DNA from 2 places in the Vibrio sp. R10-SG3-ISO10 genome. Region 1 is predicted to be linked to the other one. Evidence: predicted binding sites of a transcription regulator. Region 1 holds the regulator's gene; the other holds the start of a gene.
What was found. The regulator MetJ, encoded in region 1, represses methionine synthesis genes. The targets are predictions, from matches to a motif close to TTAGACNTNTANANGTCTAA.
Positions count from the first base shown of each region.

Region 2: the regulator MetJ is predicted to act here: its motif matches at 9,155-9,174, upstream of metE (5-methyltetrahydropteroyltriglutamate--homocysteine S-methyltransferase).

Region 1 covers NZ_JCBDHG010000023.1:251,845-262,864, forward strand. Annotated here, with positions in the region: gene AC6R16_RS19510 (BCCT family transporter) at 1-378, opposite strand, end outside; gene hslU (ATP-dependent protease ATPase subunit HslU) at 656-1,990, opposite strand; gene hslV (ATP-dependent protease subunit HslV) at 2,042-2,584, opposite strand; gene ftsN (cell division protein FtsN) at 2,915-3,463, opposite strand; gene cytR (DNA-binding transcriptional regulator CytR) at 3,582-4,589, opposite strand; gene priA (primosomal protein N') at 4,946-7,147, opposite strand; gene rpmE (50S ribosomal protein L31) at 7,431-7,649, shown strand; gene AC6R16_RS19545 (malic enzyme-like NAD(P)-binding protein) at 7,906-9,183, shown strand; gene metJ (met regulon transcriptional regulator MetJ) at 9,289-9,606, opposite strand; gene AC6R16_RS19555 (O-succinylhomoserine (thiol)-lyase) at 9,826-10,992, shown strand; gene AC6R16_RS19560 (bifunctional aspartate kinase/homoserine dehydrogenase II) at 10,992-11,020, shown strand, end outside.
Region 2 covers NZ_JCBDHG010000017.1:128,170-139,189, forward strand. Annotated here, with positions in the region: gene AC6R16_RS08630 (YgiQ family radical SAM protein) at 1-1,918, opposite strand, end outside; gene AC6R16_RS08635 (bifunctional diguanylate cyclase/phosphodiesterase) at 2,125-4,590, shown strand; gene AC6R16_RS08640 (EAL domain-containing protein) at 4,644-7,118, shown strand; gene AC6R16_RS08645 (HI_1241 family integral membrane domain) at 7,174-7,854, shown strand; gene AC6R16_RS08650 (DUF4250 domain-containing protein) at 7,941-8,141, shown strand; gene metR (HTH-type transcriptional regulator MetR) at 8,178-9,089, opposite strand; gene metE (5-methyltetrahydropteroyltriglutamate--homocysteine S-methyltransferase) at 9,371-11,020, shown strand, end outside.

The DNA of each region.
Region 1 (11,020 bases):
GGTACAAAGTAAAATTGATAGCCATTTAAACGTGCCTATCTCAGGGCGGGGTAAAGACCCTAAGCGCACATAGCCTGTTTGACCAAAAGCTAGATATAAACCGATGAGAAAGTTTGCCAGCATCAGAATCTGCCAATATCCGCCAAAGTATTGCGTGGCATAACCAAAGCCACTGTTCACCAGAGACGTAAGTAACTGGGTATCTATCAGCGCAAGCATGACAAACAAGGTTAGGAAACCACCGCTAAGCCATAACACTGGATTAGATAGCTCAAGTTGAGCGGCAATTTTTGATTTATTCGATAGAGAATATGAAGAGGTCGAATCATCGACATTAGAAGTGCAGGGGTCGCCTGCTGCCAAACTGGCTCTAGACATGTAAGTCTCGCTTTTGCTGCCCGAATAACTCGGGTAGACGAATTTACCTCAACAGTTGCATTAGAATGTGAGGACGGTCATAAAAGCGCGCCATCATACAGACAATAAAACTAAATTGACACCTCAAGTCGATGCTTTTATATACAACTCCGTGGTAGATGCAGCAGCTTATACGCTCAAACCTCGAACAGCGACAAGAGAGAATACTCATTCAAACATAGAGTTAGATATAAAAAAGCCCGCTCGTATTGAGCGGGCTAAACAAGCTATTGGTGATCTAAAGAATAAAGCGGCTTAGGTCTTCATCTTCAATAGTATCGCCTAGTTTGCCTTTCACGTATGCAGCATCAATGGTTAACTTAGAACCAGACTTGTCTGTGGCTTCGAATGAAATCTCATCCATCAGGCGCTCCATTACTGTGTGTAAGCGGCGAGCACCAATGTTTTCTGTTGTCTCATTCACTGTCCAAGCCGCTTCTGCGATTTGAGTGATACCATCTTCAGTAAACTCAACATCGACATCTTCTGTCTTCATTAGCGCAACGTATTGCTCTGTCAGTGATGCTTTAGGCTCAGTCAGGATACGTTTGAAATCATGACTTGAAAGTGCTTCTAGTTCGACACGAATCGGTAGGCGACCTTGAAGTTCAGGGATAAGATCCGATGGCTTAGCCACTTGGAATGCCCCTGACGCAACAAATAGAATGTGGTCTGTTTTCACCATGCCGTGCTTAGTTGAAACTGTGCTACCTTCAATCAGTGGTAGTAGGTCACGTTGCACACCTTCACGAGAGACATCAGGGCCAGAACTTTCGCCACGCTTACAAATCTTATCGATCTCATCGATAAACACGATACCGTTATTCTCAACGTTAAAGATCGCCTGCTCTTTCAGCTCTTCTTGGTTCACAAGCTTAGCTGCTTCTTCTTCGGTCAATGCTTTGAAGGCATCTTTGATCTTCAGTTTACGCTTCTTCTTAGTATCTCCCGCTAGGTTTTGGAACATACCTTGAAGTTGGTTAGTCATCTCTTCCATGCCCGGAGGAGCCATGATCTCGACACCCATTTGCGGAGCCGCAACATCGATTTCGATCTCTTTGTCGTCTAACTTGCCTTCACGAAGCTTCTTGCGGAAGATTTGACGTGTATTAGAAGCGCTATCATCTTGCTGCTCGTTTTGCCCCCAAGCATCGCGAGCAGGCGGTAGCAGAGCATCAAGAATACGTTCTTCAGCTTGCTCTTCAGCGCGGAACTTTACTTTTTCCATCGCTTGTTGATGAGTCATCTTAATTGCAACATCAGTAAGGTCACGGATTATCGTTTCCACTTCCTTACCAACATAACCGACCTCAGTAAACTTAGTCGCTTCAACCTTGATAAACGGTGCATTCGCCAGTTTCGCTAGGCGGCGAGCAATTTCAGTTTTACCGACACCAGTAGGACCAATCATTAGAATGTTTTTTGGTGTCACTTCAACACGCAAGCTCTCTTCAAGCTGCATACGGCGCCAACGGTTACGCAGCGCAATCGCCACTGAGCGCTTTGCGTTCTCTTGGCCGATAATATGGCGGTTAAGCTCATGAACAATTTCGCGGGGAGTCATTTCAGACATAGTCAGTTTCCTTAAATTCTTATAGCCACTATCTTTGCTTGTTCAGCCGTTTTACTCAGCTTGAGCGGCTGGGATTTCTAGTTCTTCGATAGTGTGGTGATGGTTGGTGAACACACAGATATCACCCGCGATTTTGAGTGATTTTTCTGCAACTTCACGTGCATCTAATTCGGTATTTTCTAATAGTGCAGTAGCAGCAGCTTGGGCAAAGTTACCGCCAGATCCAATGGCAATCAGATCGTTTTCAGGCTGTACCACATCACCGTTACCAGTAATGATCAATGATGCAGTTTCATCAGCGACTGCCAACAGTGCTTCTAACTTACGTAAAGCACGGTCACTACGCCAGTCTTTAGCTAACTCTACTGCCGCCTTAGTCAGGTGACCTTGGTGCATTTGCAGTTTACTTTCAAACTTTTCAAACAGCGTGAAGGCATCTGCCGTACCACCAGCAAAGCCAGCGAGCACCTTATTGTTATACAGGCGACGCACTTTACGAGCATTACCCTTCATTACTGTGTTACCCAGAGATACTTGTCCATCACCAGCGATGACGACTTTGTTGTTACGACGTACAGATACAATGGTAGTCACGAGTAGGGCCTCATAGTTGTTTTAATCTCAGTGTTAAGGATTATATGAGGTTATAGCGAGAGGAATTCAAGGGGTAGTGCTAGAGAGCTAGAGAGCTAGAGAGCTAGAGAGCTAGAGAGCTAGAGAGCTAGAGAATCTTGAAGGACTGGCGTATTGCTTCAATCCTTTTTATTTTGGATAACTGGGCAACTAACGTTGAACCGCACTTCAATAAGGAGTCAACCTAACTATCTAGAAGGGCGAAGCCCGATCGAGTTTTCTGTAGGGCGCAGCCCGTTCCAGCTATCCACACAAAAAAACGAACCCATCAGGGTTCGCTTTAAAATATCTTTATTGCGCTTCTTTCCAGATTGCACAAGGCTCGATTTTGGCGCGCTGAAGTTTATGCTTATCGCGTTCAGCATCACGCTTAAACTTGTATGGACCTAGAACGACACGGTACCAACTGCTGCCTTCCTTCTTACGAATTTTGCTGTTGATACCTTGGAATGCGATATCCAGTTTACGTGTCTCTGCTTGCTGAGCGGTTTTGTAAGCGCCACACTGCATAATGTATGGGATTTCCGAAACGACCTGTTCTTTCGCTTTTACCTCAACTTCACGGCTTGGCAAGGTATCGACGTAATCCCACTTCTCTTCTGGAGGAGGTGGCAGCTTCGCTTGTGGCTTTGGTTTAGGCTTAGATTTTACTGGCTCTGCAACAGGAGCAGGCGGCTCTGGATCGTTACTTAGAACATACAATCCATAGCCAAATACACTCGCCAATAAAATGGCAAGTAAACCACTTCGCCATGGTTTGCGTCGCGGGGCAGACTTTTTCTTTGCAGGCTTACGGCTACTTCCGCCACGGCCTCTTTTTACGTAATCTCGATTCGCCACTAGTAAACATCAATACCATCAATTACCACTGCCGATATGTTAAATCAGATTGCTCAGTTATGACAGAGTAGAAATGGAAGCGGCGCATCAAAAATGCGCCGCTTACAAAGGTTAGACTCTAGAGCACTCTTGGTGGCGCAGCGCTTTCACGTACCACGAGTTTGGTTTCAAGCAACCTCGAACCAGCGCGAACATCATGCCCACGTAGCAGTTCAAGCATCATAAGCATTGCTTGACGACCGATCTCATAACGAGGCTGAGAAATGGTCGTTAACGGCGGATCGCAGTATTGAGCAAAGTGAATATCATCAAACCCTACAATAGAAAGGTCTTGAGGAACACGTAAGCCTAGCTTCTTCGCCTCTTGGATCGCACCAATGGCCATCGCATCGTTATGACAGAACACTGCCGTTGGAGCATCTGGCAATGACAATAGTTGACGGATCGCTTTTGCTCCAGCCTCAAAGGTGAAATCACCGGTAGTACAGTAATTCGGGTTCATGGTGATCCCAGCGCGTCGCAGCGCTTGTTGATAACCTTGATGACGGAATTGACATAGAACCGCTGTTTCAGGGCCAGAGATTTGTGCAATTCGCTTGTGGCCCATTTGCGTTAAGTAGTTCACCGCTTCAAAGGCAGAGGTCAAGTTGTCGATATGTACTGTGGGTAGTTCTAACTCTGGTGCAAACTCACAAGCCATTACCATAGGCGGTAAGTTCTTTTGTTCAGGTTTACTAACGTCAAATGGAAGATCTGTACCAAGCAGCAACATACCATCCGCTTGCTTAGTAAATACTAGGTTTACAAATGAGCTTTCACGCTTCTTCTGTTGCCCACTATCACCAAGTAAAACGATGTATCCGTGCTCCATTGCCGCATCTTCAATTCCGCGAATGATCTCGGTGTAGTAGGGATCACAAATATCAGGAATGATTGCGATGATTGTTTTTGATTCGTTACGACGCAAGTTACGCGCTAACGAGTTTGGTGAATAACCAGCTTCTAAAACAGCATCTTCGACTCTTTTCCTTGTCGCTGACGATACCTTTTCTGGATTCATTAGCGCTCTAGACACTGTCGCTGTTGAAACTCCCGCAAGCTGGGCAACATCCTTCATTGTCGCCATATATAATTAACCCTCTTCATTTCCAAATTGGCAGCTCAAGCGCCACCTAAGCCTCTAGTTGAAATGCATCTCATCGGTTGAACGGCCAAATTGATGTCGACTTGTAGGCTAAAATACCTATCTTCTCATTTATTTGCACTGAGCAAACGTTTAACTCACACACAATGACCTGAGAGCAACATATTGCACAAGACCTAGTTTATTCATTTCAAAACACAAAGTTACGGGAGATTTAACAAAATCGGCAGTCAATAGGCGATCTGAATCACAAATAAATGAAAAAGGTGTGAATATGAAGAAACTCAATAGCCTCCAATGGCACGAAGTATCAAAAACTAGGGTAGGTTTTCACACCGTTAACTCAGATCCTGAGGCTCAATGTCTAAACTCCAACGCACTTTCTTCGCATTCGGCAACATTTGGATTGCAGGCTTAGCGCTTGCAAGTAGCTTTTGCATTACGGGGCGACTTTGTGTTTGCAGTAGAAGCTGCCAACGATACTTACCAGCGCGTTTTGCTAGCGGTGCTGGCGTCGGTCCAAGAACTTGGCAATGATCATCAAACAAAGGATGCGCCTCTAGCGTATGACGGACCTGGCGTAAAAACTCCTCGACTGGCTGAGAATGATTCGCTTCAGCCTTAAACAGAGTCAGAAACGAATACGGTGGTAACTGCGCTAGCTTTCTCTCTTGAAGCGCTGTTTCAGCAAAGTGGCGATAACTCTTAGTTAATAACGCTTGCAGTAGGCTATGTTCTGGGTGGTGGGTTTGCAGCACCACCTCACCCGGCTTGCTTGCACGTCCTGCTCGTCCCGCTACCTGTATAAATAGTTGTGCTAGACGCTCGGACGCACGGAAATCACTGCTATAAAGAGAGCCATCCACATCTAATAGTGCCACTAGAGTAACGTCTGGGAAGTGATGACCTTTGGCCAACATTTGCGTACCAATCAAAATTTGATACTCACCATTACGAATCGCCCCTAACGCAGTCTCTAGGCTGCCTTTTCGACGCGTGCTGTCTCGATCAATACGGATGGTTTTAAACTCTGGAAAAAGCTCAGCAAGCTGTTTTTCTAACTGCTCGGTTCCAACACCTACTGTTACCAAGTGCGTTGAACCACAACCCTGACATTGATGGATAATCGGTTGTTGGGAGCCACAATGATGGCAGCGAATTTCATTGCTGTTCTGGTGATAGGTATAATAAGCATCACAACGCTTACATTCCGCAATCCAGCCGCATTCATGACACATCAATGCCGGAGAAAAGCCACGTCGGTTTAAAAACAGCATCACTTGGTTGCCTGCCTTTAAATGGCGGCGCATTTCGGCGATGAGCGGCGCAGAAAGACCACTCTCTAGGTATAGCCCTTTAACATCTAGCACTTTGTTGGTTGTTGGCGTCGCCGCTCCCGCACGAGAAGAAAGCACTAGATGGTGGTACTTGCCACTTAAGGCGTTATGTAGAGTTTCTAAAGCTGGCGTGGCTGAGCCAAGCACAATTGGGATCTGCTCTTTGTTAGCACGCATCACCGCCACATCACGCGCATGGTAGCGCAGACTATCCTGCTGCTTGTACGAAGCATCATGCTCTTCATCAACAATGATAATGCCAAGATTGGCAAAAGGCGTGAGCAGTGCAGAGCGAGTACCAATCACAATGCCAGCGGCGTTATCACGCGCACTAAGCCAAGCATTAAGTCGCTCTGTATCATTTAAACCCGAGTGCACTACCTCAACCGGAACATTAAAACGTTTTCTAAACCGGTTAATTGTTTGCGGCGTTAGCCCTATCTCAGGCACAAGAACTAACGCTTGTCTGCCTTGCTCAAGCACAGGTTTAATCAGGTTGAGGTACACTTCCGTTTTGCCAGAGCCCGTTACCCCTTCTAGCAGGTAACAAGCGAATCCTGCATTACTATTAACCGTCGCAATCGCCACCGCCTGCTCAGAGTTTAGCTTTGGCTTATCGACATCAGCTTCAACGTCGTGTTTCCACTCACGAATCACTGGTCTTTTTTCTATCGATTCAATCCAGCCTTTTTCTGCCAAGGTCTTTAGCACAGATGAACTGATCTCTTCATCGACAAAACGTTGATGCGGAATCGAGCCTGACTCCAGCATATGCATCACTTTGGCTTGTTTAACCGCGCGGCCGAAACCCGCCATCAGCTGGTCACGACCACTCGCGGTGAGCTGCCATTCCACCAGCGTCGCGAAATCAGCGTCTTTACCTTTTCTCAGCGCACTCGGCATGGCATTAAACAAAGTGTCACCAAGCGGATACTGATAAAACTGACTGCACCAAAATAGCAAGGAGTAGAGCTTTTCTGGCCACACAGGCTGGCTATCCAACACGAGCTTGATCGGCTTAAGCTTATCTAGGCTGAACTCTGACTCATTCACCAGCGCAGTGACAATGCCAACCAGAGTTTGACGACCAAAAGGGACAGAGACACGCCCACCAATGATAGGAAATAGGTGGTTAGGAATCTGATAATCAAACTGTTTATCGAGAGGCACAGGCAATGCCACGCGCGCAATTGTTGGTCGCATAATAGGCTATACAGCTAAATGAAAGGTTACGTGAGTTAGTCTAAGGGAAAAGCCTAGCAGTGGAAAGAGAGCGCGATTCAAGCCTGAAGAATAACTTAGGCTAAAAAAGTAGCGATTTCGGGTCTAAACTGGTTGATCCTAAGTCAGGTATTCATTACTATATCGCGCCTTAGTGATATGGCTAGCTTTACAGCAGCGGTATCCGAAAAGGTTTTTTATTAACTACGTGTGGTGTCCGGCTTAGAATCGGATAGCGACACGGCCTATATTTAGAGGTTCTCCCATGAAAGCTGGTATCCACCCAGAATACAAAGCAGTAAAAGCGACTTGTTCTTGCGGTAACTCTTTTGAGTTCAACTCAACTCTAACTAAAGAGTCTATCCACCTAGACGTATGTGACAAATGTCACCCATTCTACACTGGTAAGCAACGTATCGTTGATACAGGCGGCCGTGTTGATCGCTTCAACAAGCGTTTCGGTGCTCTATCAAGCAAGAAGTAATTTCTTCTTAGCCGAATCTAAAAAGGACGCTCTGGCGTCCTTTTTTGTTACCTGTCACTCAAGCAGTATCTATTTTGCAGAGTAATCTGTTATTAATTTAGATATTCGCTAGCCATATCTCTGTTCATCTGGTCTTATCTCCAGTCATTTACTACTTTTTATTGCTTTGGCTCGCATTCTGACCTAGGCAGCTTGACTTAGTTACTCTAGAATGGATTTCCCCTTTCCATATAATTATTAATGAGTACCTACACCTATGTCAGACGACAATCGCCAAGAAGTATCCCCAGAAGAACAATTTCGTCAGCAAGCATTGGATTATCATGCTTATCCAACTCCAGGAAAAATTGCGGTAGCACTGACCACACCAGCAGAAACGGCAAAAGACCTCGCTCTTGCCTATAGCCCAGGTGTTGCGGAACCAGTACGTGAAATCGCACAAAATGCTGACAACGTCTACAAGTACACGTCAAAAGGCAACATGGTTGCTGTTATCTCAAACGGTACGGCGATTCTTGGTCTTGGTAATTTAGGTCCTCTGGCTTCTAAACCTGTAATGGAAGGTAAGTCTCTACTTTTCAAACGCTTCGCGGGTTTAGATTCAATCGACATCGAAGTAAAGCACCGTACTATCGAAGAATTTGTCGATACCGTTGCTAACATTGCCGATACTTTTGGTGGTATTAACCTAGAAGACATCAAAGCACCAGACTGTTTCGAAATCGAAAAGCAGTTGATTGAGCGTTGTGATGTACCTGTTTTCCACGATGACCAGCACGGTACGGCGATTGTTACCGCGGCAGGTATGCTTAATGCCATTGAACTTCAAGGGAAGAAGTTAGAAGACGCAACGATTGTGTGTCTCGGTGCAGGTGCAGCAGCAGTAGCATGTATGGAGCTACTGATTAAGTGTGGCGCGATGCGTGAAAAAATCTACATGCTTGACCGTAAAGGTGTTATCCACACTCGTCGTGACGATCTTAACGAATACAAACAGCTATTCGCCAACAACACCGATAAGCGCACGTTAGAAGACGTTATCGAAGGTGCTGACCTGTTCCTTGGTGTATCCGGCCCTAACCTACTCTCTCCAGAAGCTCTTCAGTTAATGGCAGACAAACCTGTAGTCTTTGCTTGTTCTAACCCAGATCCAGAGATCAAACCTGAACTTGCTCACGACGTACGTAGCGACCTGATCATGGGTACTGGACGTAGTGATTACCCTAACCAAGTGAATAACGTGCTGTGTTTCCCATTCATCTTCCGCGGTGCATTAGACGTGCGCGCAAGTGAAATCAACGATGAAATGAAATTGGCAGCGGTAGACGCTATTCGTCAGCTAGCGAAAGAAGAAGTACCAGCCGAAGTCCTAGCAGCTGCTGGCGTTGATGCTCTGTCGTTTGGTCCTGGCTATATCATTCCAAAACCAATGGATTCGCGTCTACTACCTCGTGTTGCTAAAGCCGTTGCTCAGGCCGCTGTTGACTCAGGTGTTGCTCGCATTGAAATGCCAGAAAACTACATGGCCGAGTAAATTGGCTGAGTAATCTCTTCAAGAACGAAAAAACCGCTGTTAAGACAGCGGTTTTTTTTAATTTCAGTTTCGTCAGCGTGCGAAAATTAGGTGCGACTATTTTTATTATTCGTCGAAAGATTCGAACTCAATTCCCATCTCTGTCATCAGTTTTTTCACTTCAGCAGGAAGATCGTCTGGGCGGTCTTTACGTAAATCTTCATCGGTCGGCAGTGGCTGCCCGGTATATGCATGCAAAAAAGCTTCACACAATAGCTCGCTGTTTGTTGCGTGGCGCAGGTTATTAATCTGGCGGCGGGTACGCTCATCAGTCAAAACCTTTAATACTTTCAATGGAATAGAAACTGTAATCTTCTTTACTTGTTCGCTTTTCTTTCCATGCTCAGCATATGGGCTAATGTATTCGCCATTCCAATCTGCCATTGCGCACCTTTCGTTATTTTTTATGGTTGAAAATAGAATCCCTAATTTTAGCGGTATTTATAGCCACAAGCAAAGACATATAGACGTCTAGAAGTGTTGACGTCCACAAAAATGATAAGTAAAGTGGAAAGGTATGGGATTGGAATAACATATATCTAACAAGATAAAGGTATAGCGTATTCCCAAATAGAAGTCACTAAAGTTCGAAAGGAAACACTTATGAGCACCCGCAAACCAGCCACAATCGCGGTACGTACTGGTATCGAGTCTGACACTCAACATCACGCAGTTGTTCCACCTATTTACCTCTCGACGAATTATGGCTTCCCTGCCTTTGGTGATGTACCAAAGTACGATTACACCCGCTCAGGCAACCCAAACCGCGGACTACTCGAAACTGCTCTGTTTGAACTTGAGTCAGGTAAAGGCGCGGTCGTGACCAACTGTGGTACTTCAGCACTTAATCTATGGGTATCCGCTTTCCTTGGCCCAGATGACCTCATCATTGCACCGCACGACTGCTACGGTGGTACTTACCGTCTATTCAATACCCGTGCAAATAAAGGTGACTTCAAGGTTCTATTTGTTGATCAATCCAATGAGCAAGCCTTTGCTGAGGCCCTAGCTAAAAAGCCCAAACTGATCCTATTGGAAACACCATCGAACCCGCTGGTTCGTGTCGTCGACATCGCAGACGTATGTGACAAAGCCAAACAAGTTGGCGCTCTAGTAGCTGTCGACAATACCTTTTTGACACCTGTGTTCCAAAAACCTTTAGACCTTGGCGCCGACTTTGTTATTCACTCAACTACTAAGTATATCAATGGTCACTCTGATGTTATTGGCGGTGTTGTCATCACCAAAACAGAAGAACATGCTGAAGAACTCGCTTGGTGGGGTAACTGTATTGGTGCGACAGGCACACCATTTGATAGCTACATGACGTTGCGTGGTATCCGAACTCTGGGTGCGCGAATGAAAGTACATGAAGAAAGCTCTCGACAAATTTTAGGCTTCTTACAGACCCAAGACTTAGTCGGTAATATCTATCACCCTAGCCTGCCTGAGCATCCAGGCCATGAGATTGCTAAAAAGCAGCAAACTGGCTTTGGTTCTATGCTCAGCTTCGAATTCGCGGGGAGCTTTGAACAACTTAAATTCTTTGTTGGTGAACTAGAGCTTTTCTCACTTGCTGAATCTCTCGGCGGTGTAGAGAGCCTAATCTGTCACCCTGCTTCAATGACACATAGGGCAATGGGAGAGGAAGCACTTGCAGAGGCTGGTGTTTCCCAACAACTGCTGCGCCTGTCGGTTGGGCTTGAAGATGCAGAAGATTTAATTGCTGACCTAGAACAAGCTTTCGCAAAAGCTAAGGAAGCCTTCTAATGTCTACTACTCAACGTCAACTCCATAA
Region 2 (11,020 bases), on a different contig from region 1:
AACGCAGTAAGGCTTTGTGCAGTCTTCGCTGACGCTCACCTTTAGCCACAGGTACCTCTTCGCGCTTCTTGTATTTCACACGTTTGAGAGGGTTAGTCTCTGAGTAATACATAGAGGTCGCATTACACATAGGTGATGGGTAGAAGTTTTGTACTTGGTCACACTCGAAGTTATTCTTCTTCAACCATAGGGCCAAATTCAGCATGTCTTCATCTTCAGTGCCAGGGTGAGCAGAGATGAAGTAAGGAATTAAGTACTGTTTTTTACCCGCTTCGGCACTGTATTTCTCAAACATCTCTTTGAAGCGGTCATAGGTGCCCATGCCCGGTTTCATCATCAGATCCAGTGGGCCTTTTTCTGTGTGCTCTGGAGCAATCTTTAAGTAGCCGCCAACGTGGTGAGTCACCAACTCTTTAACATACTCCGGAGACTCAATCGCTAAATCGTATCGCACACCCGAAGCAATCATAACTTTCTTGATACCGTCAACTTTACGCGCTTCTCGATACAGATCAATGGTGTGCTTGTGGTCAGTATTGAGTTTGTTACAGATGCCTGGGAAGACGCACGACGGACGTCGACAGTTTGCTTCTGCTTTTGGATCGCTACAGCCAAGGCGATACATGTTTGCGGTTGGGCCGCCAAGGTCGGAAATGGTGCCAGTGAAACCAGGTACCTTGTCACGAATCTCTTCAAGCTCAGTCAAAATCGATTCTTTAGAGCGGTTTTGGATGATACGACCTTCGTGTTCAGTGATTGAACAGAATGAACAACCACCAAAACAGCCACGCATGATGTTAACCGAGGTTTTAATCATGTCGTAAGCAGGGATCTTTGCCTTGCCATACATAGGGTGAGGCACGCGCGCATAAGGCAGACCAAATACGTAGTCCATCTCTTCAGTCGACAATGGGATTGGAGCTTGGTTAACCCACAATTCGCGATCGCCGTGGCGTTGAATAAGAGCGCGACCCGAGTATGGGTTGGTCTCTAGGTGCATGATTCGACTCGCGTGCGCGTAAAGGATACGGTCGTTGTTTAGCTTTTCAAACGGTGGAATCCGTACCGCGGTTGTTGCTGCATCATGGCGTGACGGGCGAATAGTAATAGGTTTCGCTTCAGTCTCTTCGGCTTTGGCTTTCGTGTCACACTGCTCTTCAACTGCGTAAGGGTTTGGTGGAACAAATGCTTCTTTGCGTGGTTTCTCGATGCGAGAAGAATCAATCACATTGTAGCCTTCTGGAGCCGCTGCGAGATTGACCGCTGTACCACGTATATTAGTTAGGGTGGAAATATCTTCGCCATCCGCTAAACGATGGGCAACTTCAACAAGCGCTCGCTCTGCGTTACCGAACAGTAGAATATCGGCTTTTGCATCGAATAGAACAGAGCGACGCACTTTATCTGACCAGTAATCATAGTGAGCAAGGCGACGCAGGCTCGCTTCAATACCGCCCAATACAATAGGGATGCCTTTATAGGCTTCGCGACAACGCTGCGAATAAACTAAAGTCGCACGGTCTGGTCTTTTGCCCCCTTCATTATTCGGTGTGTAAGCATCATCGTGACGCAATTTTCTATCCGCAGTGTAGCGGTTAATCATTGAGTCCATGTTGCCTGCAGTAATACCGAAGAACAAATTTGGTTTACCGAGGGCGGTAAAAGCGTCTTTGTTGTTCCATTCTGGTTGAGAAATGATCCCAACACGAAACCCTTGTGCTTCGAGCAAGCGGCCAATAATCGCCATACCAAAGCTTGGGTGATCAACATAAGCGTCACCCGTAACAATAATAATGTCACAGCTATCCCATCCTAAAGCATCCATTTCTTTACGATTTGTCGGGAGAAATGGCGCAGTGCCATAGCATTCTGCCCAGTATTTTTTATGCTCATGAATAGGAGTGATATTGCTGTACATATTTTGTTCTCTGTTCCAGGGAGCGCGAATTATAGCGACTTGGACGATGACTATCTACCTCAATATGATTCTGGTTATTTCGACAATATTTGCCTTAATCAGTGATAGGAAGGATACGTGGTACTAAAGTGTTAAATGAGTAACGATCATATGCCGCTCAATGACCTATAATATGCATATTATTGTTATGGCGTTGGTTGGTTATCATGACAACAGTATTAGAAGAAAGGCTCGATGAGAGGCGGGTCGAAGGGCGCAAACCTAAATACTCGGTTTATGATTGGTATTTAAATCTTAAAACTCATGTATTTGAATGCGATGACGAAGCAAAATGTTTATTGGTAGGAGAGCCATCAAGTTCTCTGACAGCAAAAGCGTTGTTTGACTTGTTGCCAAAATCGCAAAGAAAGGTCGTTAAAAACGCTTTTCAAGCTGCGTTGGACTCGGGAGAACGAACGTACACCCATTGCTGTTTGCTAAACTCAGTCAGCTTATTTGTCTATGTCGAAATAGTGATTGATCGCGTTAGTGCGTTTGAGCTAAAAGGTACAATCTCTCCTTGCTTGAACATTGCTTCGCGTCATGAAGCCGCAGAAGTATTCTATTCTGTGTTTGAAAATCCTCACCACGGAATCATAGTGACGGACTCGGATACACGAATATTAGCTTGCAATCATCATTTTGAAAATTTGACAGGCTATCTTAGAAACGAAATCGTAGGTTTAAAAACTCAGTTATTTAACGCGGGTAAGCACAGTAAAGCTTATTACCAACAGCTATGGAAACTAATAGAGTTAAATGGCTATTGGAATGGAACGATATTGTCGCGAAGAGCCAATGGGACGGTATTTCCTCAAGATTTGACCATCCACAGAGTTAGGCCAGGTAATGGTGAAACTTACTTTGTTGGCTTTTCTTCCGATTTATCCAGCCAACTGGATCGAATCGAAGACATAGAGTCGGGTGGAATTGACCTACTTACGCAACTGCCAAGCAAGGAAACATTTCTAGAACAGACGGATGAAGTGTGCCGTCAGTTGGAAAAAGGTCAGGGGGTAGTTGTTTTAGCGATACAAGCTGCTTTCTCACAAGATTTGAGTCAAGAGGTTAAGCGTCAGTTTGCAGCATACTTGAAAGATAATACCAAGGTGCTGTGTACAGGTTATATTGGCCATGACTGTTTCGTCGTCGCTCTAGCCTATAGTTACCAGCAACCGACTCAAGTCGTATCCGCTATTGGTCGTTCAATCAAAAAGCTCTTCCACAGCTTTAAACATGCACCGGCTTCAGTTGCCGCAGCGCTAAAAGAGGGGGCCTCTGGGGTATCGGTGTTTGATGTCGACGCTACCAATCCCAACCAGCTTGTATCGCATGCGTATCAGGCTGTTCTCGAACTTCATTCTGGTCAAACGCGTCGCATCAACTTCTATGACCGTCATATTCACAATCAAATTGAAAGGAAAAAATCACTGGAAGAGTTCGTGTTACGAACTTTGGAGAATAAGGAAATTGAAGTCTATTTTCAGCCGATTGTCGATATCAATCAAAACAGAATTGATAAATTTGAAGCACTTTGCCGTTTTCCAAATGCTGAAGAGTATGCAGCGTCAACACAGGAGTTGATCGGTGTTGTAGAGGATTTAGATAAAGTGGTTCAGCTCGATGATATCGTTATGTCTATCGCCATTGAACAGCTGCCAGAGTTGCGAAGGCTTTTCGGATCACAGGTAAAACTATCGCTCAACCGTTCCCTAAAAACATCAAATGAAATGAATCAAATCTTGGAACGAACCGCGATGTTGCTTGATATCGCCAAGGTTAATCCGGAGGCAATCACGCTTGAGTTTACAGAAAGTGCTTACTTTGAGAGTACTAATAAAAACAAACAAATAGTCTCTGTTTTGAGAGATGCAGGTGTCGCAATAGCTGTAGATGATTTCGGTACAGGTAGCGCGTCTTTTCGTTATCTAAAAGAGTGTTATTTTGACATTCTAAAAATAGATCGCGACTTTATCCGCAGTATTACTTTTCAGTCTCGCCAGTATCATATAGTCCAATCTGTTATTCAGTTGGCAAAAAGATTAGAGCTTAAAGTGGTTGCGGAAGGGGTGGAGACTGAAGAAGAGCTCAAGATCCTAAGTAATTTAGGTGTAGATTACATTCAAGGCTATTACTTTTCTAAACCTTTGCCCATATCAGAGCTGCAACAAGTGACAAACTACTGTCAGCTTTCTCTAGGTGAAACCGAAGTCAAAGCCGATTCTCTAATTCACCTTGTCGAACATAGCCATCATGTTGATGCAGGTGAGCCTCTATCTTTGGTTTATCAGTACTTCGCAGATGGATTCAACGACTATTTACCTGTGGTAGAAGATAAGGTGTGTGTTGGCTATATAGATAGAGCCAATATGAATCTTCACTTAACGCCTAACATGGGTACAGATCATGAATCCAACAAAGAGAACGCCTATTGGCATAAGCCCGCAAACAGGCTGATGTTACCGGTCAAAACTAAGGTCGCTTGGGAGACCGCACAATCTGAAATCCCTTGCTTAGTGGCAAAAACAACGCCATTCCCTTGGGTATTAGTTGATGAACAGGGATTATTTAAAGGCATTGTGAGCTCGAAAACTGTACTAGAGCATTTGGTTAATAATAATTCTGTCACTTAGGGGATCTTGTTCTAACTTTAATACTAGGGATTACTAAACTAAAGGATGATCCTATGTATAGGGAGTTAGGTTCCACTCAGCTTTCATCGAGCTGTGATGATTCAAGTGTCGAAAAGTCACTTGATTGGGTGTGGGACTTAGAACATCACCAACTCACTATAGATGAGGCTCTGTGCGGGCAGATTTTAAACTCGGAGCTTCCATCGTTAACTGGCAACGCTCTGTTACCTTGCATGAGCTATCACGACCAAACAGAGTTACTTGCCTTGTTAGCGCAGTCGGGAAGGGTTCGTTCTAAAGAACGATTTTGCTGTTGTTTACAACTGAGTGATGATCAATGTTGTTATGTCGAATTGACTTTCCAAGGTTTAGATCGCTACACAGTGACAGGCAGTATTACTCCTTTGTTATTTGTTCATGCCACGACCTCTACACTGAGTGCTTTATTTGAACAACTTTTTAATAACCCTCATCATGGGGTGGTACTTGCAGACAGTTCACGCAAGATCGTCGCATGTAATGACTACTTTCTTACTCATACCCATTACTCCAATCAACAGTTGGTGAATCAACCCATGGACTTGCTTAATTCCACAAAGCATAGTGACGGGTTCTATCAGAAAATTTGGCAACAAACCGAACAAGAGGGCAGCTGGTCTGGTGTTGTGCTCATTCAAAGTGCCCAAGGCAAAACGTATCCTCAGGATTTAACATTACAGAAGATAAACTTGGTCGAAGGGACATTTTATGTTGGTGTTTACCTTGATCTGTCAAATAATCTATATCGTATTGCTGATGTAGAACTCGGTGGAGTGGAACTACTTACGCAATTGCCAACAGAGAAGCAATTCACGCGTTCAATAGCCAATCAGTGGATGGATGCGGCCGAGCCCAATATCAGCATGGTGGTCGCGTTTCACCCGAACTTCTCTCAGGTCGATGATTTTGAGCTGAAATCGATGCTCTCGGAGCACTTAAATAAGAATAAAGTCGCCAAGTTTGTCGGTTATCTTGGTAGTAATCATTTCGTTGCTTGTTTGGAATGCGATAAGGTTGCGGGTCCATCTCAAATCAGAATGATTCACCAAACTATTAGACGTTTTTTTGCGACTCTCAATCAGGATGCGGGCAAAACCATCCACAATGCCATCATAAATGGGCGAGTTGGCGTCTCAGTATTGGGGCATGATACACACAGTCCTAAAAAACTTGTCTCCCATTCAGTGCAGGCGATGCTAGAGCAGTCCAGCGCACAACGCGGTCAGATTACCTTTTATCACGGAGCACTTCATAAGGAAGTATTACGCCGAAAAGAGCTAGAGGAGTGGGCCGAGAAGTTAATTAAGTCTCAGGCTATCGAAGTGTATTATCAGCCAATTGTCGATGTGAAAAATTGGGACATTGTGAAGTTTGAGGCGCTAAGCAGATTTAAAGACCAGAATGGAAAGATTCTCAATACCCAAGAGATGGTGATGATTGCTGAAGATTTGGATTTGGTGTCAGACTTAGATTGGTGCGTGGGTAAAAAAGCCTTGCAAGATCTCAAGAAAATTCAAGAGCGTTTTGGTCCCAATTTGGGAGTGACTATAAATCGTTCTTTAAATACAAAGCTTGAAGTCGATGAGGTGCTGCAAAGTGCGAATTCATTGGTTCATCAATATGCTTCAAACCCAGAAACCGTCACTATCGAATTGACCGAAAGTGCTTACTTTGACAGTGAATCGCGTCAATCAAGTTTGATCCGAAACATCAGGCGTAGGGGAGTCAGCGTGGCGATTGATGATTTTGGTACAGGCTACAGCTCGTTCGCCTATTTGAGTGATTGTAACTTCGACATCCTTAAAATTGACCGTGAGTTCGTTAAGGACTTGAAAGAAGGCTCGCACAAATTTCACATCGTCAAAATGATCACGCAACTTGCACATACTTTGAACGTTCAAGTCGTTGCTGAAGGGGTCGAAACTCGCAATGAGTTAGAAGTAGTTTGTGGCTTAGGTGTTGACTATATCCAAGGGTATTATTTTTCTAAACCACTGCCTTTTGATGAGCTAGAGAGTGCCTGGGGATACTATGAAAAACTCGACAGTTTCTTATCTAGTGCCGGGCATGCTAGACAAGTTGGGATTTTGAATATGACTCAAGTTCATATCCCGACGTTGGCACCAGATGACACGCTTGATAAAGCAAGATCATTGTTCGACTCTGAGCAATATCGACTTGAGGTAATACCCATTGTCGACCGAAAAGAGTGTGTCGGAATCGTTGGTAGGGAGGAGTTAAACTACCATTTGTCACCCACTTTAGGCACTAAGCTGGAAACGAGCAAAGATCAATCGATCAGTCGCAAACGTCTCAATCAAGTCATGCGGACCAACGTATTCAGCGTGTCACACCACTCTAAGGTGTCCAAAGTGAGTGAAATCATTAAGTCAGGTATTAAGCCACCTTGGCTAGTTGTGAATGATTCCGGAGAGTATCTCGGTATTGTCACCAATCAAGATATTTTGGAACACTTCGCCAATGGCTAAAATTGCTCAATCTGCTATTATCCGCACCCTATAATTCATTCAAATCAATGACACTATGGTTCAGCAATTACTTACGGTGTTCGCACCTATGTTACTGGGTGCGCAGCTCATTCTTACTTTAATTCTCGTCAAAGGTGATATCTGCCCTGGGCAAAGAGGCCGCATTCACAAAGTCCTCCCGCCTTTAGCAATTATGTGGCTTGCTGTAGCGTCTCTACGCATTGAAGCTATGATGATTGTCTTCGCTATTGCCTATTTTTACTCCCAAGTACAGACGAAAAAAACACGAGTTCAAGGGCCGATTTGGGTGATGTATTTGGCAAATGGTCTGGCGTTAGCCTATGTCGGTATTGAGATTAGCTCTCAGGCGTCTTTGGCTGGTGGGGTAAGTGTGTTTGTGTTAATCACCCTTTTAGGGGCTTTACTTGCTCATTTACTACTTACCGTCGCGCGCACGCGCCTGCAGGCTTTTCATCGCATTCTTCCCGTTTCTGGCGTTGTCTCTGCTATGTTGATGTGCTTAGCGATTTTACTCAAAGCAAATGGCCTAGACGATGGAACCTTAGCCGCAGTTGTGCAGCCTTTGCTAGTAGGCTTTGCTTTGATGATTAGTTCCGTTGTTGTGTGGTGTTGGCACATGCTAGCCTCTAAAGAAATCAACAAATTGCAGCTTGGTATTGCTTTGGCGTTTATGCTGATAGCGGCAACATCTAATCAGGCCGTGTTTGCTCTATAATTTGCTTAGAGTTTAGAGCTGGTTCACTTCAAAACCGCCAATTTGTGTCTACGCTTGTAAGAGCGATGGCGTTAAAGGAGGCGGTGATGGATCTCAGCAATGTAGGACGCTTAGATAGCGCAATTCTATTGGGAATCGTGAATGAAAAGTTGCGCTTAGAGTGTGATTCTTTTGAAGAACTCGTCTCTATGTATGAGATGGATGTTGAAGCGGTGATTGGTAAACTTGATGTACTTGGTTATCAATATGACCCTTTAACCAATCAGTTCAAATCGTATAACCGATAAATCAAAAAGAGGCGATTAGCCTCTTTTTTTGATCCTCTAAACCGTTTTTATTCCATCTAAGTGGCTTTGAGACTGAACTCTCGCGGTGTTGAAAAACGCCTGCAAATAGCGTTTATTTTTATCTGTGTTGCGTGTTGCGGCAAATAGGCGGCGCCATAAACCGTTGCCGAGAGGAATACTGGTAATCAAGCCTTGCCTTGAAAACTCACTGATTGCCCAGTTGGGCAATGCAGCCACGCCAAGTCCGGCAGACACCATCTGAATTAGCATTAAAGTATTGTCCGCCTGTTTCCATTTTGCAGGCTCAATCCCCGCAGGTTGCAAGAAGTGCTTTACGACATCTAAACGAGATTTTTGTACTGGATAGGAGAGCATAGTTTGCTCTGCGAGATCTTCCGGCTCTATACACTCTTTGTCTGCTAAAGGGTGAGAAGTCGACGTGACCAAACGCATTTCAAAATCAAACAAGGGTTCGTAGTGTACTTCGGAACGAGGTTGAATATCGGAAGTAATGACCAAATCAAGTTCTCCTGCCATTAGAGCAGGCAAAGGTTCAAATCCAAAACCGGACGAGAAATCTAGTGTGACGCTAGGCCAAGCCACCTGATACTCTTTAAGTGCAGGCATTAACCACTGGAAACATGAGTGGCATTCAATCGCCATGTGCAATCGACCGTTCACATCCTCTTTCAAGCTCGCAATTTCATTTTCTGCTTTGGCAATTTTAGGCAACACATCATCAGCCAATTTTAGAAAGATTTCCCCCTCGGAAGTGAACTTCACTGGGCGAGTTTTACGCAAAAATAGCTGTCCACCAATTCTTGCTTCCAGATCTTTGAGCTGATGTGACAAGGCTGACTGGGTTAAATGCAGTGTGGTTGCAGTCGCGGTTAGCGATCCAGTATCACGTAAAGTAGTCAATGTTTTCAGATGCTTGAGCTCAATCATGAATTTCCCTCAGATGATGTGTGAACAGCATGAATATTTATAACCTACCTTGTTTTTATAGGGGTGTAAACATCTAGACGTCTATCATGTTAACTATTTTTGTTTATTAAGTTATTGAAAAAGGTGTCTTGCGATTATGAAATTTTCTAATAAACAAGTTGAATATTTGGAAGTTGTCCAAATCTGTTTAAGACGAGATAGTTTAGCCATCCAGACATCTTAAGTGGTGTTCTGCACTGAGTGAATAAATTGCAAAATTAAGAATGACAAGGATCGGCAAGATGACTACGACAACACATATACTAGGTTACCCTCGCATTGGTGAAAAACGTGAACTCAAATTCGCGCTAGAGAAATACTGGCGTGGAGAAATCGACCAAGCTGAGCTGAAAGCCGTGGGCGCTGAGCTACGCAACAAAAACTGGAATACGCAATCTGAAGCTGGGTTAGAGTTTGTGACTGCAGGTGATTTTGCTTGGTATGATCATGTCCTTACTACCACCTTGCTACTAGGGCACGTTCCAAAGCGACATCGCGAAGGTTTCCCAGACCTTGATACCTTATTCAAGGTGGGACGTGGTCAATCTCAGGCAGGATGTGGTTGTAGCGGTCACGCGGCTTCAGACATGACGAAGTGGTTTAACACTAACTACCATTATATTGTGCCGGAGTTCAGTCAGGACGATACGTTTGAAGTGAGCTGGCCTCAACTGTTTGAAGAAGTGAACGAGGCGGTTAAAGCTGGTCATAAAGTCAAACCTGTATTACTTGGCCCTCTGACTTATCTGTACCTAGGTAAGGAAGTAGATGAGGGGTTTGATCGCCTGTCTTTGCTACCTCGTCTATTAACCGCTTATCAGGCAATCTTAGCGAAGCTAGCGAAACAAGGTGTTGAGTGGGTACAGATTGATGAACCGATCCTCTCTCTTGAGCTGAACAAGCCTTGGCAAGACGCGTTTAAATTGGCGTATCAAGTCATTCGCAGTGATGTGAAGGTTCTGCTTACCACGTATTTTGATTCAGTTAGCGACACGCTTGATAAAGTTGTCGAGCTAGCTGTAGATGGTTTACACATTGATTTGTCGGCAGCGCCTGAACAACTAGACGCTGTTGTCGAAAAACTGCCTGAACATTGGGTGCTGTCTGCTGGTGTAGTGAATGGGCGTAACGTGTGGCGTGCAGATTTGAGCGCTCAACTAGCGTTACTGCAACCGCTTAAAGATAAGCTCGGTGACAAGTTATGGGTGGCGAGCTCGTGTTCACTACTGCACAGTCCGGTGGATCTAGAGTTAGAACCTGTATTGACGGAAGAAGTGCGCAGCTGGTTTGCTTTTGCTAAGCAGAAAGTAACGGAAGTGGCATTACTGGGTAAGGCGCTAGATGGTAGCCAAGAAGCCATTCTTGCTTGTGACACCTATAGTGCGCCGATCCAAGCACGTAAAACCGCAACTCATGTCAATAAGCCACAAGTTCAAGCGCGTTTAAATAGTATTACTAAGTCTTTGGCAGAGCGTAGTGCTCCCTATGCAGAGCGAGCCGCGCACCAAAGTGAAGTATTGGGGCTGCCGCTGTTTCCAACCACGACCATTGGCTCTTTCCCGCAAACGAGCGAGATTCGAGTTCAACGCAGCGCTTATCGCACAGGTAAGTTGTCACAAACGGAATACGATCAAGTCCTAAAAGGCCATATTGCAGATGCGGTTAAACGCCAAGAAGCGTTGGATCTGGATGTCTTGGTTCACGGCGAAGCTGAACGTAACGATATGGTGGAATACTTTGCAGAAAACTTAGCGGGTTTCCAAACCACAAAATTTGGTTGGGTGCAGAGCTACGGATCTCGCTGCGTTAAGCCTGCCATTGTCGTTGCTGACATTGAACGCGAAAAACCGATGACGGTGGAATGGTCTACCTATGCGCAGTCTTTAACCTCG